DNA from 2 places in the Bordetella genomosp. 11 genome. Region 1 is predicted to be linked to the other one. Evidence: predicted binding sites of a transcription regulator. Region 1 holds the regulator's gene; the other holds the start of a gene.
What was found. Region 1 encodes HrcA, which represses chaperone genes, less so after heat shock. Its sites were predicted from a motif close to TTAGCACTCNNNNNNNNNGAGTGCTAA; they were not measured.

Region 2: a site for HrcA is predicted at 3,165-3,191, ahead of rpoH (RNA polymerase sigma factor RpoH). Genes of this name have one in related genera too.

What each region holds. Positions count from the first base shown of each region.
Region 1 covers NZ_NEVS01000002.1:44,924-52,235, forward strand. Annotated here, with positions in the region: gene dapB (4-hydroxy-tetrahydrodipicolinate reductase) at 1-249, opposite strand, end outside; gene bamE (outer membrane protein assembly factor BamE domain-containing protein) at 360-980, opposite strand; gene fur (ferric iron uptake transcriptional regulator) at 1,157-1,576, shown strand; gene recN (DNA repair protein RecN) at 1,680-3,326, opposite strand; gene CAL28_RS06775 (NAD kinase) at 3,334-4,233, opposite strand; gene hrcA (heat-inducible transcriptional repressor HrcA) at 4,352-5,359, shown strand; gene hemH (ferrochelatase) at 5,405-6,487, shown strand; gene grpE (nucleotide exchange factor GrpE) at 6,611-7,177, shown strand; gene CAL28_RS06795 (thioredoxin family protein) at 7,240-7,312, shown strand, end outside.
Region 2 covers NZ_NEVS01000001.1:187,850-195,161, reverse strand. Annotated here, with positions in the region: gene CAL28_RS00895 (cation:proton antiporter) at 1-838, opposite strand, end outside; gene CAL28_RS00890 (phosphodiesterase) at 1,133-1,981, shown strand; gene rpoH (RNA polymerase sigma factor RpoH) at 2,228-3,115, opposite strand; gene CAL28_RS00880 (hypothetical protein) at 3,324-4,016, opposite strand; gene fghA (S-formylglutathione hydrolase) at 4,065-4,952, opposite strand; gene CAL28_RS00870 (S-(hydroxymethyl)glutathione dehydrogenase/class III alcohol dehydrogenase) at 4,952-6,058, opposite strand; gene CAL28_RS00865 (hypothetical protein) at 6,205-6,930, shown strand; gene CAL28_RS00860 (glutamate synthase-related protein) at 7,139-7,312, shown strand, end outside.

The DNA of each region.
Region 1 (7,312 bases):
GTCGAGGTGTCGCAGCGTCCCTTCGGGCCGCGTGAAATCGATCAGGCAATCGGCGCCGGCCAGGGCCTGGAGATCGTCGGTAATGGCGACCCCTGTATCCCGTCCCAGGAACGCGCCGGCATCCTCGCCGATATGGCTGCTGCCCGCGCGATCGAGGGCGACGGCCAGCGTCATGTCGGGGTGTTCCAGGACCGCTTCTATCAGCATGCGGCCCATCCGGCCGCCTGCGCCGGCAATGGCGATGCGCATGGGAAATTCCTTGTCGTTGGTGAGTTATCGCGTTACGTGCATCTGCCGGAATCCGCTGGCACTGGCGTTTGTTCTGCCGGCTGCGTGGGCGCGGCCGGTCCGGCCGCGGCCTACTGCGCCGCGCCGGCAGGCGTCCCGGGCTGCGCGGTGCGGGACGTGCCCGCGGGCGCGGACCCGGCGGGCGAAGCCTGGGCCGGCGTATTGCCCGACGGACCGGCGGCCGCGGGGCTGTTGCCGGACGAGGTAACCCCCGCGGGCAGCCCGCCGCCGGCAGGGCCGACAGGCCCCGTGCTGGCCGGAGCCGGATTCTGCGGCGCGGCACCGCCATTGCCGGGGGCCTTGGCCTGCGTGGCCTGATCGTTCGCCAGCTGGAAGGGCTGGACGTCCGGCTGCTTGTCGCCCTCCCAGCGGGTGAGCTTGTCGTTCTCGAAGAAAACGGTGAACTTGCGCTCCTGGCTGGGCCCGTAGCCCGGCTTGAAGTAGTATGGGTAGTCCCAGCGGTCGGCGTGGAGCACGCTGGTCAGCGTGGGGCTGCCCAGGGCGAAGCGCACCTGTTCGCGCGTCATGCCGGGGCGCAGCAGGGCAACCTGTTCACTGGTGATCCAGTTGCCTTGCTGAACCGGCGCAATATACGGAAAACCCCATTTGCCGGAGGAGCATCCCGCGAGAGCGGCAGCGATCGCCGTAGCGGCGATGGCCGCCCTCAGGCAGCGGGATGTGGATCGTACGATTCTGGACACTCGGGGTTCCCCGTAATGGATACTGGCAAAACCGTTATCATAAAGGTTTATCAAGTCATTCCGCGTGGCGTAGGCGACAGGGCGCGAAAGCGCAGGGGAATCGGGTCGGCGGCTACGCCGCCCAGGTTCCCGCCGGGTCGACGGCGCGGAACTCTCTCTACTGGACCATGACCGATCAAAGCGACCTCAAGACCATGGGTTTGAAGGCCACCTTTCCGCGCCTGAAGATCCTGGATATTTTCCGCAAAGCGGAGCAGCGCCATCTTAGCGCGGAAGACGTTTACCGCGCCCTGATCGGCGAAAACGTCGAAATCGGGCTGGCCACGGTCTATCGCGTGCTCACGCAGTTCGAGCAGGCCGGTATCCTGGCGCGCAGCCAGTTCGACAGCGGCAAGGCCGTTTTCGAACTGAACGATGGGGATCATCACGATCACCTCATCTGCACGAACTGCGGCAAAGTCGTTGAATTCAACGACATCGATATCGAAAAGCGCCAGCACAAAATCGCCAAGGACAACGGCTTCCTGCTGGAAAGCCATGCGATGGTGCTGTACGGCACGTGCGGCGACTGCGGCAGCCGGCGCTAGCGTTGAGGGCACCCGGGCCTTGAGGGGCCGGTAGGCGCCCTCGGGGCCCCGCCGGTCGCCCAGGGCGCGCCCCGGGGACGCCCTGAGTCCACCCCGGCCTTCATCAGGCGCCGAGCATTTCGCGGGCGTGCTGCCGCGTGGTGGCTGTGATCTTGATCCCGCCCAGCATGCGCGCAATCTCTTCCACGCGAGCATCGGCATCGAGCTCCACGATGCGCGAATGCGTGGTGCCCGCCTTCTCCGCCTTGCTTACCTGATAGTGCGCGCCACCACGCGCCGCCACCTGGGGCAGGTGGGTCACGCAAAGCACCTGGTGACGTTGGCCGAGTTCTCCCAGCAGGCGGCCGACAACTTCCGCCACGGCGCCGCCCACCCCGCTGTCGACCTCGTCGAAGATCAGCGTCGGCACGCGCGCGGCACGGCTGGCGATCACGGACAGGGCCAGGGAAATGCGGGAAAGCTCGCCGCCGGACGCCACCTTGGCCAGCGGGCGGGGCGTGGTGCCGGCGTGGCCGGCTACCAGGAATTCCACCGCGTCGTCGCCCTGCGCCGACGCGGCCGCCGCTTTTTCGACCGATACTTCGAAGCGGCCGCCTTGCATGGCCAGCGTCTGCATGGCTTCCGTCACGATCTTGCCGAGCTCCTTGGCCGCTTTGCGGCGGGCGGCCGACAGCTTGCCGGCCGCCTTGGCGTAGTCGGCCTGCGCCGCTTCGGTCTGCGCACGCAGTGCATCGACGTCGGCCGCCGCGGACATCTCAGCCAATTGGCCGCGCAACGATTCGCGCAGGGCGGGCAGGGTTTCCGGCTCTGTCTTGAATTTGCGTGCCAGCTCGAAGACCGCGCCCAGTCTTTCCTCGGCCTGCGCCAGCCGGGCGGGATCCAGTTCGACCCGGCTGACATAGTTGTTCAGGTCCGAGACGGCCTCGGCAATGGCGATGCGGGCGGATTCCAGTTCTTCGCACACGCCCGCCAGGGCAGGGTCGTGGCGGCGCAGTTGTTCCAGCACATGCACCGCCGAGACCACGCGGTTGTGCGCCGATTCGTCGTCACCGTCCAGCGCCTGCAGGGTGCGCGACGCGCCATCCAGCAGGGACTGCGCATGCGCGAGGCGGGTATGTTCGGTCTGCAGGGCTTCCCATTCGCCAGGATGGGGATCGAGCTTGTCCAGTTCGTCGAGCTGCCATTGCAGGCGCTCGCGGTCCGCCTCCAGCGAGGCGCTGTCGCGTTCCACGCTTTCCAGCTGCCTGGCGAGCTGGCGCCAGCGCTTCCAGGCCTGCGCGACCGTCTGGCGCAGTTCGCCATGGCCGCCCTGGGCGTCCAGCAGGTCGCGTTGGGCGTCCGGCCGCATCAGGCTTTGATGCGCATGCTGTCCGTGGATGTCGACCAGGCTGTCGCCCAGTTCGCGCAACTGCGCCATGGTGGCCGGCACGCCGTTGATGAATGCGCGGCTGCGGCCTTGCGGGTCGACCACGCGGCGCAGGACGAGTTCTTCTTCCGCATCGATTTCGCGTTCGGCCAGCCACTCGCGCAGATGGGCAGGCGTGTCGAAGACCGCGCTGACATCCGCGCGCGCCGCGCCTTCGCGCAGGACGGATGCATCGGCGCGCTCGCCGAGGGTAAGCGCCAGCGCGTCGATCAGGATGGACTTGCCGGCGCCGGTTTCGCCGGAAAAGACGGTGAAACCGGCACCGAAATGGATGTCGGCTTTTTCAACGATGACGAAATCCCGGATATGCAGCGTGCGCAGCATGGCGGCGTCATTCTCCGCTGTCCGTGGCCTGCGGCATCAGGTTCCAGTGGAGCTTGCGGCGCAGGGTGGTGAAGAAGCTGTAGCCTTCCGGGTGCAGAAAGCGGATGGTGTGCGGCGCCCGCCGCACGACGATGCGGTCGCCCGGTTGCAGATCCGACCAGGTTTGCATGTCGAAATGGCAGGAGGCGCCGTGTTCGACGCGGCCCATGCCGGTCAGCGTCATGGTCAGTTCGCCGTTGTCCGGAATGACGATGGGGCGATTCGACAGCGTCTGCGGGGCGACGGGCACGAGCACCATGGCTTGCAGGCCGGGATGCAGGATGGGGCCGTTGGACGAGAGCGCGTAGGCGGTGGAGCCGGTCGGCGTCGCCACGATCAGGCCGTCCGCCCGCTGGGTATACATGAATACGCCGTCCAGTTCGACGCGGACTTCGATCATGCCCCCGCGGCCCGCCCGGTTGAGCACCACGTCGTTCACCGCCGAGGCATTGAACATCTGGGTGTCGCCGCGCCAGATGCTGCCTTCCAGCAGCATGCGGTCTTCGGCCTCGAAATTGCCTTCCAGGACCCGCGCCAGGGCGTTCTTGGCGTCATGCAGGGGGATGTCGGTGATGAAGCCCAGGCGGCCATGGTTGACGCCGATCAGCGGCACGCCGTAGGGCGCCAGGTAGCGGGCCGCGCCCAGCATGGTACCGTCGCCGCCCATGACCACGGCCAGGCTGGCGCGCTGGCCGATCTCGTCGATGCCGGCGACGGGAAATTCCGCCAGTCCTGTATTGTGGGAGGTATCGCGTTCGATAAGCACGCCACGGCCTTCCTCGGTCAACATCTGGGCCAAGGCGCGTAGCGGCGCATCCAGGCCGGTGTCCTGGTACCTGCCGATGAGGGCGACGGTGGGGAAATGCATGCTGGAGGCGAGCTTCCGGGGTGGGTTTAGGCTAGGATTCAACGATTATATGGGGCCATATTTGCCTTTGCGGGACAAAATTGGCACCGTTGCAAAAAAGATTCCATAAAATAACGACATGGACGACCGCGCACGCGCACTGCTCAAGGCGTTGATTGAACGCTATATCGCCGACGGCCAGCCGGTCGGATCGCGCACCCTTTCCAAGGTGTTCGACCTGTCGCCCGCCACGATACGGAATGTGATGGCGGATCTGGAAGACTCCGGCCTCATCCATAGCCCGCATACGTCATCGGGACGCATCCCCACGCCGCGCGGCTACCGCCTGTTCGTCGATTCCCTGCTCGCGGTGCGCAGCTACGACATCCAGCCGGAACATATCCGCGAAAGCCTGCCGGCGGCCGAACCCGCGCGCGCCGTCAACGCGGCGGCGGCGCTGCTGTCCAACCTGACGCAGTTCGCGGGCGTGGTGCTGACGCCCAAGCGGGCCCAGGTGTTCCGGCAAATCGAATTCATCCGGCTCTCCGACAAGCGCGTCCTGCTGATCATCGTTACCCCCGACGGCGACGTGCAGAACCGTATCCTGTTCGTGCAACGCGACTATGCCGAACACGAACTGCTGGAGGCCGCGAACTTCTTCAACGTCCATTTCGCCGGCAAGTCCTTCGACGCAGTGCGGCGCACCCTGGCTACCGAGCTTGCGCAACTGCGCGACGATATTTCGCGCCTGATGCAGGCGGCGGTAGAGGCCGGCACCGAGGCCATCGAGGATGGCGACGCGGTGGTGATCTCGGGCGAACGCAAGCTCCTCGACGTGACGGACATTACCTCGGACATGGACCGGCTGCGCAAGATGTTCGCGCTTTTCGAGAAAAAAACCGACCTGCTGCAGCTGCTGGATGTCTCCAGCCGCGCGCAGGGTGTGCAGATCTATATCGGCGGCGATTCGCAACTGGTGCCGCTGGAGGAAGTCTCCGTCATCACGGCGCCCTATGGCGTCGACGGCAAGGTGGTCGGCACGCTGGGCGTGATCGGCCCTACCCGTATGTCCTATGAGCGCGTTATTCCCATCGTCGATATTACGGCGCGCCTGCTGTCCAACGCCCTGAGTCATAACCACAAATAAACCGGCGGTCCCTGCGGGGGACGGCATGGCTGGCGAGGTATCCGCGTGTTCCTGCGTGCGTTCAAGTATCTTTGGCCCGAGCGTTTCCTGCCGGAACCCGAGCAGGCCGATCCGTTTTCAGAGCAGGCCCACGCCGGGCCCGGCAAGACCGGCGTGCTGCTGATCAATCTGGGCACGCCGGACGCGCCCACGGCCAAGGATATCCGGCGCTACCTGGGCGAATTCCTGGCCGATCCGCGCGTGATCGAAATCCCGCGCTACCTGTGGTGGCCCATCCTGCATGGCCTGATCCTGACCTTGCGCCCGAAGAAACTGGTGCCGCGCTATCGTGGCATCTGGATGGACGGCGGCTCGCCCTTGATGGTCTACAGCAGCCGGCAGGCCGAAGGGCTGGGGCGGCAGCTGGCGGGGCGGGGTATCCAGGCGGAAGTGGCGCTGGGCATGCGCTACGGGTCGCCATCGGTGGCCGACGCGATCGACGATCTGCGCCGGCGCGGCTGCGAGCGCATCCTGGTCGTGCCCATGTACCCCCAATACGCCGCCAGCACCACGGCGACCGCCGTGGACGCGGTGACCCGGCATGCGGGCCGCCTGCGCGATCAGCCGGAGCTGCGCTTCGTCAAGCGTTTCCACGATGATCCCGGATACCTGCAGGCGGTGGTGGGACGCATCGAGGACTACTGGCGCGAGCATGGCCGGCCGCAGAAGCTCGTCATGAGCTTTCACGGCCTGCCGCGCTACTCGGTGGAGCTGGGCGACCCTTACTATCAGGATTGCCTGCGTACCGGCCGCCTGCTGCGCGAACGCCTGGGGATGATGCCGGAACAGGCGCTGGTCACCTTCCAAAGCCGCTTCGGCTCGGCCCGCTGGCTGGAGCCCTACACCGCGCCCACCTTGATCGGTCTGGCCCAGGATGGCGTGACGGAGGTCGACGTGGTCTGCCCCGGCTTCCTGGCGGACTGCCTGGAAACCCTCGAAGAGATCCAGGTCGAGGCCCGCGATGCCTTTCTGGCCGCTGGCGGCAAGCGCTTGCGGTATATCCCGGCCGTCAACGACGACGAGGCGTGGATCCGCGCCCTGACCGACCTGGTGCAGCGCAACCTGCAGGGCTGGCCCAGCACGGTTTAAAAAAACGAATAATTTCAAATATTTGGGCGCCAGGCGGGCGTTTCCCATTAACCCGCCTTGAAATGGGGGCATCGGCCCCCATAGTGGATGGCAAACGTTATTTGTCACCCGGAGGATGTATCCATGACGGCACAGAACGAGCCTGCCGAGAAAAGGCCCGACCACGAGTCGCCGGCGGCGGACGGAACGCCCGCGAACGGCGCGGATGAGCAGCAGGATTTGCTGTCGGCCCTGCGCGCTGAATTGGAAGCGGCCCAGGCCAAGGCCGCCGAGCACTACGACCAGTTGCTGCGCATACGCGCCGACGCGGAGAACATCCGCCGCCGCGCGCAGGAGGATGTCTCCAAGGCGCACAAGTTCGGCATCGAGTCGTTCGCCGAAAGCCTGGTGCCCGTGAAGGACAGCCTCGAGGCGGCGCTGGCGCAGCAGGACCAGACCGCCCAGCTCCTGCGTGAAGGTGTGGAAGCCACGCTCAAGCAACTGGTCTCCGCCTTCGAACGCAACCGGCTGATGGAGATCGCCCCCGCGGCCGGCGACAAGTTCGACCCGCATCAGCACCAGGCCATCTCGTCGGTGCCGTCCGATCAGCCCGCCAATACCGTGGTCCAGACCCTGCAGAAGGGTTATCTGATCGTCGACCGCGTGCTGCGGCCGGCCCTGGTCGTGGTGTCGGCGGGACAGCAGGCCTGACGGAGCGCGTCGTGACCGCCGCCCAGGCTTTCGATCCCGGTCAGGTGTTCCAGGTCTTCGCCATGCGCCCCGTCGACAGCGACGGATTCGACCGGGAGGTCGTCCAGGCGCCGGGCGACGACCTGCGCTGCGTAT
Region 2 (7,312 bases), on a different contig from region 1:
CGAAAGTGGTGGGCGCCATGCGCGTGCGGCCGGTCGAACCCACGACCAGGCCCGCGATGACGGTTGCCACCACCCCCGATACATGCAAATAGTGTTCGCCGATGAAGAAGGTCAGGTAGGCCAGCGTCAGCGTCAGCGTGATCTCGGCGGCAGGAAAACCACGCAACACGCCAAACAGCATGCAGGCCATGCGTCCCATGACGTAGCCGGCCAGGCCACCGCCCAAAAAGCTGACCAGGAAGTCGGCCAGGACGTGGCCCGCCGACATTTCGCTGTGGCCCGCCAGCACGCCCACCAGCACGGAGTACAGGGCGATGGACGCGGCATCGTTGAACAGGCTTTCGCCCTCTACCAGCGTGGTCAGCCGCTTGGGCGCGCCGACCTCGCGAAAGATGCCGACGACGGCAGCCGGATCCGTCGTCGCGACGATGGCCCCCAACAACAGGCAAACCACCACGCCATACGAAGACAGTGCATTCAGCGTAAAGCCGACGACCACCGTCGAAAGAAAGACCGCGACGATGGCCATCATCAGGATGGGCCCGAGGTCATCCATCAGGCGCCTGACGTTCATCGACAGGGCAGTTTCGAAAAGCAGGACGGGAAGGAAAACGGTAAGGAAAGTTTCCGAGGAAATCTCGAACTTTTCCAGGGAGTCCAGCATGCCGGCCAGCACCGGCGGCGCCCAGCCATGGATATGGATAACGATGCCGAGAAGACAGCCGACAATGGCAAGCAGCACCGAGTAAGGCAGCTTCAGCCGCCCGGCCAGCGGCGGCATGAAGCAAACCAGCGTCAGCAACGCCGCCAAGCCGAAAACCAGCAAACCCACGTCCATCTATTTTTTATCCCCGGCCATTGTTCATTCAACGGAGAGGATAGCTGGTTTTGCGTCGATGCACGTTTCGTTACGGGCGGCACGATTTGGTGGATGCCCGGCGGCGCGTATTTTCGCTAACGTTGGCGGCATCCGCACCGCCGCGACGGCATCCGCAAACGCCGCGGAGCGAATGCCGTCGGGACCAGGAAGCATTCACCGGAGCCGCCGTTGCACACCATCCCCAAGCCTTTTCCTACATCTCCATCGAACGCCGGCCCTTCCCGCCACGAGGACGCCGACAGCAACCCCGTCGTGGCGCTCCAGCTCACCGACCCGCATCTGTTCGCGGCCCCCGGCCTTATGCTGGGTGTGGACACCGACGCCAGCCTGCGCGCGGTCCTCGCCGCCATTCGCCGCGATCATGGCAACGCGGACCTGTTGCTGGCCACCGGCGACCTGTCCCACGACGGCAGCGAGCTGTCCTACCGCCGCTTTGCCGACGCGGTATCGCCCTTGGGCATTCCGGTGCGCTGCCTGCCGGGCAACCATGATGCGCCCGCCGAACTCAGGCGCGCATTGGGGCCGTGGACGGATCCGATCGCCGACGTCGGCGCATGGCGGGTCATCCTGCTCGACTCGCGCGCCGACGGTTCGAACGCCGGGCACCTGGAACGCGAACAGCTCGAACTGCTCGATCATGGCCTGGCGACGGCGCAAGGACGGCCGGCGCTGGTGGCCATGCATCACAACGCGGTGCAGGTCAGCGCCGAATGGCGCGACCCCATGATGCTGGACAACGCGCCGCAACTGTTCCGCCAGCTGGCGCGCTGGGGCAATGCGCGCGTGCTGCTGTGGGGACACGTGCATCAGGATTTCGACCGCCGGCGCGGCAATGTCCGCATGCTCGCCACACCCTCGACCTGCTTCCAGTTCGCCATCCGCGAGGGCCGCCACCGCCTGGACCCGCAGCCTCCGGGCTACCGCTGGCTCAAGCTGTATCCGGACGGTTCGATCGCGACCGGGGTACGCCGGCTGGACGCCGCGCTATGGCGCAGCCTGGTGCAGGAATGGAACGAGCCCGAGGACACGGCGGCTGCCTACGGCGCGGCGCGCGATGCCGTGGGGATTCCCGCCGTGGCGAACGGATCGATGATCCCCTGAACGCGCGGGCCGCCGGCACGCGCGCATAAAAAACGGGGCACCGTTTATGGGTGCCCCGCCAAACACCTGTCTCATAGGGGAGGGGAAAGAGGAGAAGCCGAGACAGGTGAGCAGACGGTGGCCTGGAGGGCTCCAGGCGCATGGTCTACGGAAGGTTAGGCTGGGGGGCGATAAGAAAGTTTCGCCCATCCCGAGGATTTCCCGCGGCGAGGTGTATCGAGATTTAACCGAACCACCTCCGCCGGGTTACGCGGGCTGCAGGCTGCCGCGCATCTTCTTCAGGGCGGCTGCCTCGATCTGGCGCACGCGCTCGGCGGAGATCCCGTATTCCTGGGCCAGTTCGTGCAGCGTGGCGCCGCCGTCGTCCTGCAGCCAGCGGGCCTGCACAATGTGGCGCGAACGGGCGTCCAGGGCCTCCAGGGCGTCCTGCAGGCCGGTGCTCTGCAGCTTGTCCATGGCCTTGCGTTCCAGCACGCGCGTGGGCTCCTGCCGGCCTTCGTCGGACAGATAGGCGATGGGCGCGAAGGCGTCCTCGTCATCGTCCTGGGATTCCAGCGCCATGTCGCGGCCGGACAGCCGGACTTCCATTTCGCTGACATCTTCCGGGCGCACGTTCAGCTCGCGGGCGATTTCATTCACCTGGTCCGAATCCAGCGTCTTGCCGTCGGGCCGCATGCTGCGCAGGTTGAAGAACAGCTTGCGCTGCGCCTTGGTCGTCGCGACCTTCACAAGGCGCCAGTTGCGCACGATGTACTCATGGATTTCGGCCTTGATCCAATGCACCGCGAAGGAAACCAGGCGCACGCCCCGTTCGGGATCGAAGCGCTTGACCGCCTTCATCAGGCCGACGTTGCCTTCCTGAATCAGGTCGGCATGCGGCAGGCCGTAGCCCAGATACTGGCGCGCGATGGACACCACCAGGCGCAGGTGCGACAGCACCAGCTCGCGCGCGGCGTCCAGGTCGCCCGTGTCGCGCAGGCGGCGGCCCAGGGAGACTTCCTGATCGGCGGTCAGCACCGGCAGGCGGTTGACGGCCGAAATATATGCGTCGATGGTTCCCAGCGCGCCAGGATTGGCGATGGCCAGCGTAAGCGTGTTGCCGGGTACGGCCAACGAGGAACTCGGTTGTTTCATGGTGTTGTGCTCCAGGAAACGGCTAGTGGTAGAACGCATTCGTGTGATGTTAGCACTCTGAAATAGGGAGTGCTAATTCGACCGCCGCCTGCGTCCGAAGTTCAGTATTCAACGTGGAAAACCCCGGCCCGGCCATCGGTATGACGCTGGAGCGAAAAACGGGGACACAACCATGGCCGCCGCGCCATCCGCCGGCCACTCGCGCGCACTACCAGCCGCGCTGCTTCAGCGCGTCCGCGGTGGCGGCGTCGTCCGGACGGATGAACAAGCCGCCGCGCGGGTCCATGAACACCCGGTAATTGGCGCCGTCGAACATGGGCATGTACGCGGCGCTGCCATACTGGACGTCCACGAAGGGCAGCCAGCCGGGAAAGCGCTGTTTCAGTCGCCCCAGGTCCGGCATGCCCGGCGGACCCAGCGCATAAACCGTGCGCGGCTCGGACTGATCCGCCACCGGGTCGGCATACCGGCCAGACAGGCGCTCCAGCCGGTACAGCGGCGGCACCCCGGCCAGCAAGGCCGGCAGCCGCCAGCGCACCACGCGGGCATCGATCTGCCACTCGTCGCCGCGCAGGGGGAAATCCTCCGGCGCCTTGCTGCCCGGCCACTGCGCCGTCGCGACGAACTGCCGCGGCGCACGTTCGCGCAACGCAATCCGCGCCACCGGTTCGTCCGCTGTCAGGCGGAAGAACTGATACAGCGTCGCGGCGAACATGCCGGATACGCAGGCCAGCGCCAGGACTAGCAAGCCGAACAGCCGGCGCACCGGCCGCAGGCGGAATCGGCGCCGTCCCTGTGCGTCGCGTGGGCCGCCCTTGCCCAGGAACAAGCCGAAGCCGATCAGCAGGGCGGCAATGGTGACCACCGCGATCCATACGGATGGAGCGACGCCTTCGATCAATGCGATCCTCGCGAAAAACCCGCAGACATTCCCAGTATATAGAGCGCGTCAAGCCCCGCCGTCGGCCAGGACCTCGCCCGTGGCGCCGCCCTGCAGGCGCTCGGCATGGAAGCGGATGTGGTCTTCCATGAAGGTCGAGATGAAGTAATAGCCGTGGTCGTAGTGCTCATGCCGCCGCAACTGCAAGGGCTGGCCGGCCTGGGCGCAGGCGGCTTCGAAGGCCTCCGGATACAGTTGCTGGGCCAGGAAGCGGTCTGCCAGGCCCTGGTCGACCAGGATGCCGGCGGGATAGGGCGCGCGCGCCGCGGCCATCAGCTCGCTGGCGTCGTAGGCGGCCCACTGGCGGGTGTCCGTCCCCAGATAATTCGAGAAAGCCTTCTGGCCCCAGGGGCAGCGGCTGGGAGCGGCGATCGGCGCGAATGCGGACACGGAGCGGAACAGGCCGGGATGGCGCAGCGCCAGCACCAGGGCGCCGTGGCCGCCCATGGAATGGCCGAAGATGCCGATACGCCCCGGGGCCGCGCCCAACTGGCCGGTCGCCAGGCCGTACAGGTCCTGCGTGATATAGCTTTCCATCCGGTAATGCTGTTGCCAGGGCGCCTGCGTGGCGTCCAGGTAGAAACCGGCGCCCGTTCCCAGGTCCCAGTCCTGCTCTTCGCCGGGCACGCCGGCGCCGCGCGGGCTGGTGTCCGGCGCGATCAGCATCAGGCCATGCCGGGCCGCCCAACGCTGGGCGCCGGCCTTGATCATGAAGGTTTCCTCGTTGCACTCCAGCCCGGCAAGGTAGAAGACCGCCGGCACCGGACCGGCGTCCGCCTGCGGGGGCGCATAGACGGAAAAGCGCATGGGCAGGCCGATGACCGCCGATTCGTGCCGGTAGATGCGCTGCCAGCCGGCGCAGCAGCGATGCTGCGCCAGGAGTTCCAGCCCGGCCATCAGTAGAGCACCACGGAGCGGATCGACTCGCCGCGCTTCATCAGGTCGAAGCCGTCGTTGATGTTCTCCAGCGGAAGCGTATGGGTGATCAGGTCATCGATATTGAGCTTGCCTTCCATATACCAATCGACGATCTTGGGAACGTCGGTGCGGCCGCGCGCGCCGCCGAAGGCAGAGCCCTTCCATTCCCGGCCGGTCACGAGCTGGAACGGCCGGGTAGAGATTTCCTCGCCTGCCGCCGCCACGCCGATGATGATGGATTTGCCCCAGCCCTTGTGGCAGCACTCCAGCGCCTGCCGCATCAGCTTGGTATTGCCCACGCACTCGAAGGAATAGTCGGCACCGCCGTCGGTCAGCTGGATCAGGTGATCGACCACGTTTTCGACCTCGGACGGGTTGACGAAATGGGTCATGCCGAACTTGCGCGCCAGCGCTTCGCGGCGCGGATTGATGTCGACGCCGATGATCTTGTCCGCGCCCACCATACGGGCGCCCTGGATGACGTTCAGTCCAATGCCGCCCAGGCCGAAGACCACCACGTTCGCGCCGGCCTCTACCTTGGCGGTGTAGACCACGGCGCCGACGCCGGTGGTCACGCCGCAACCGATATAGCAAACCTTGTCGAAAGGCGCGTCGTCGCGGATCCTGGCCAGCGCGATTTCCGGCACGACGATGTGGTTGGCGAAGGTGGACGTGCCCATGTAATGGTAGATGGGCTTGCCGCCCAGCGAGAAGCGCGAGGTACCGTCCGGCATCAAGCCCTTGCCCTGGGTCGCCCGGATCGCCTGGCACAGGTTGGTTTTACGGGACAGGCAGAACTTGCACTGGCGGCATTCCGGCGTGTACAGCGGAATGACGTGATCGCCGGGCTTCAGGCTGGTCACGCCGGGGCCTGCCTCCAGCACCACGCCGGCGCCCTCGTGCCCCAGGATGGCGGGGAACAGGCCTTCCGGGTCCGCGCCGGAAAGCGTGTAGTAGTCGGTATGGCAGATACCGGTCGCCTTGATTTCCACCAGGACTTCGCCCGCCTTCGGGCCTTCCAGGTCGACGTCCTCGATGGTCAGGGGGGCGCCGGCTTTCCAGGCGATGGCGGCTTTGGTCTTCATGGTGGCTCCAGGCTGATGCGTATCGGTACGGAAATGTTAACGCGTTACCGGGGTAACCTTACTGTTGCGCGGGGCCGTTTACGCGGTACCATTTATTTTCCTGCGCGAACGTCCCGTTCCCTGCATGTCTCGGTCCTGACATCACTATGGCTCGCCTGCCCCGACTGTACGCCCCCGGACTGCCTCAACTCGTGCAGGCCAACTTCATCAATGCCCTGGCTGCGCCCTCGCAGCCGGCGCCTGCCGATACGCTGAACCAGGTGGCGACGTGGCTGGGCGAAACCGCCACGCGCAACCGCGTGGCGCTGCACGGCTGGGTATTGGCCACGGATCGCATCCTGCTGCTGGCCACGCCAGTGGACGGCGAAGGGTTGCCGCGGCTGATGCAGACCTTGGGACGCAACCTGGCGGCGCGCCTGCGTGGCGGCCGGGTGTTCGCCGGCCGCTACCGCTCCGCGCTGGTAGAGCCGGGCGCCTGGGTGCTGCCGGCCCTGGTATGGCTGGAAACCTATCCGGTGCGCAGCGGCGCCACCCACGACGCGGAGCTCTGGCCCTGGTCCTCCGCCGCCGGCCATACCGGTTCGGGCCAGCCGCAGGTGGCGTGGATGTCGGATCACGCGGACTACTGGTCCTGCGGCAACACGCCCTTCGACCGCCAGGCGAACTACCGCAAGCGCCTGCAGGAAGGACTGACCCGGGAACAGATCCAGCGCATCGACCAGGCCGTGCAGGGCCAGTGGGCGCTGGGCGGCAGCGAATTCATCGCCATGCTGGCGCACACCGCCAGCCGGCGCGTCACCCCCGGCCAGCGCGGCCGTCCGCGCAAGAAGCCCACGCCCCCCGCGGCGGAAACCGAGTCCACCGGCTCCTGAAGGGGCCGTCCATCCTGGCAGGATCGTTGCGCTCCTTTTTGATACGTCCCTATATTTACAGGGCAAATCCGGTGGCGGGGATTTATTAGGGACAAACCCCTTTTGTTTTTCTTGCGAGCGGGGCGAGTCCACTGTATCTTCCCCGTTTGCGCCGCAACAAAATGTGGCGATCCCTACTTTTTCAGCGGCCCCGGCCCTGGAGCGCTTCATGACCGTACCGACCTCTTCCGACGCCTGTCGCGCCGCGCCGGCGCGTCCCATCGACGCCACGCGCATCGGTTTGCCCGCCGCCCAAGGCCTCTACGATCCGCGCAACGAGCATGACGCCTGCGGCGTGGGCTTCGTCGCCCATATCAAAGGCCGCAAAAGCCACGCGATCATC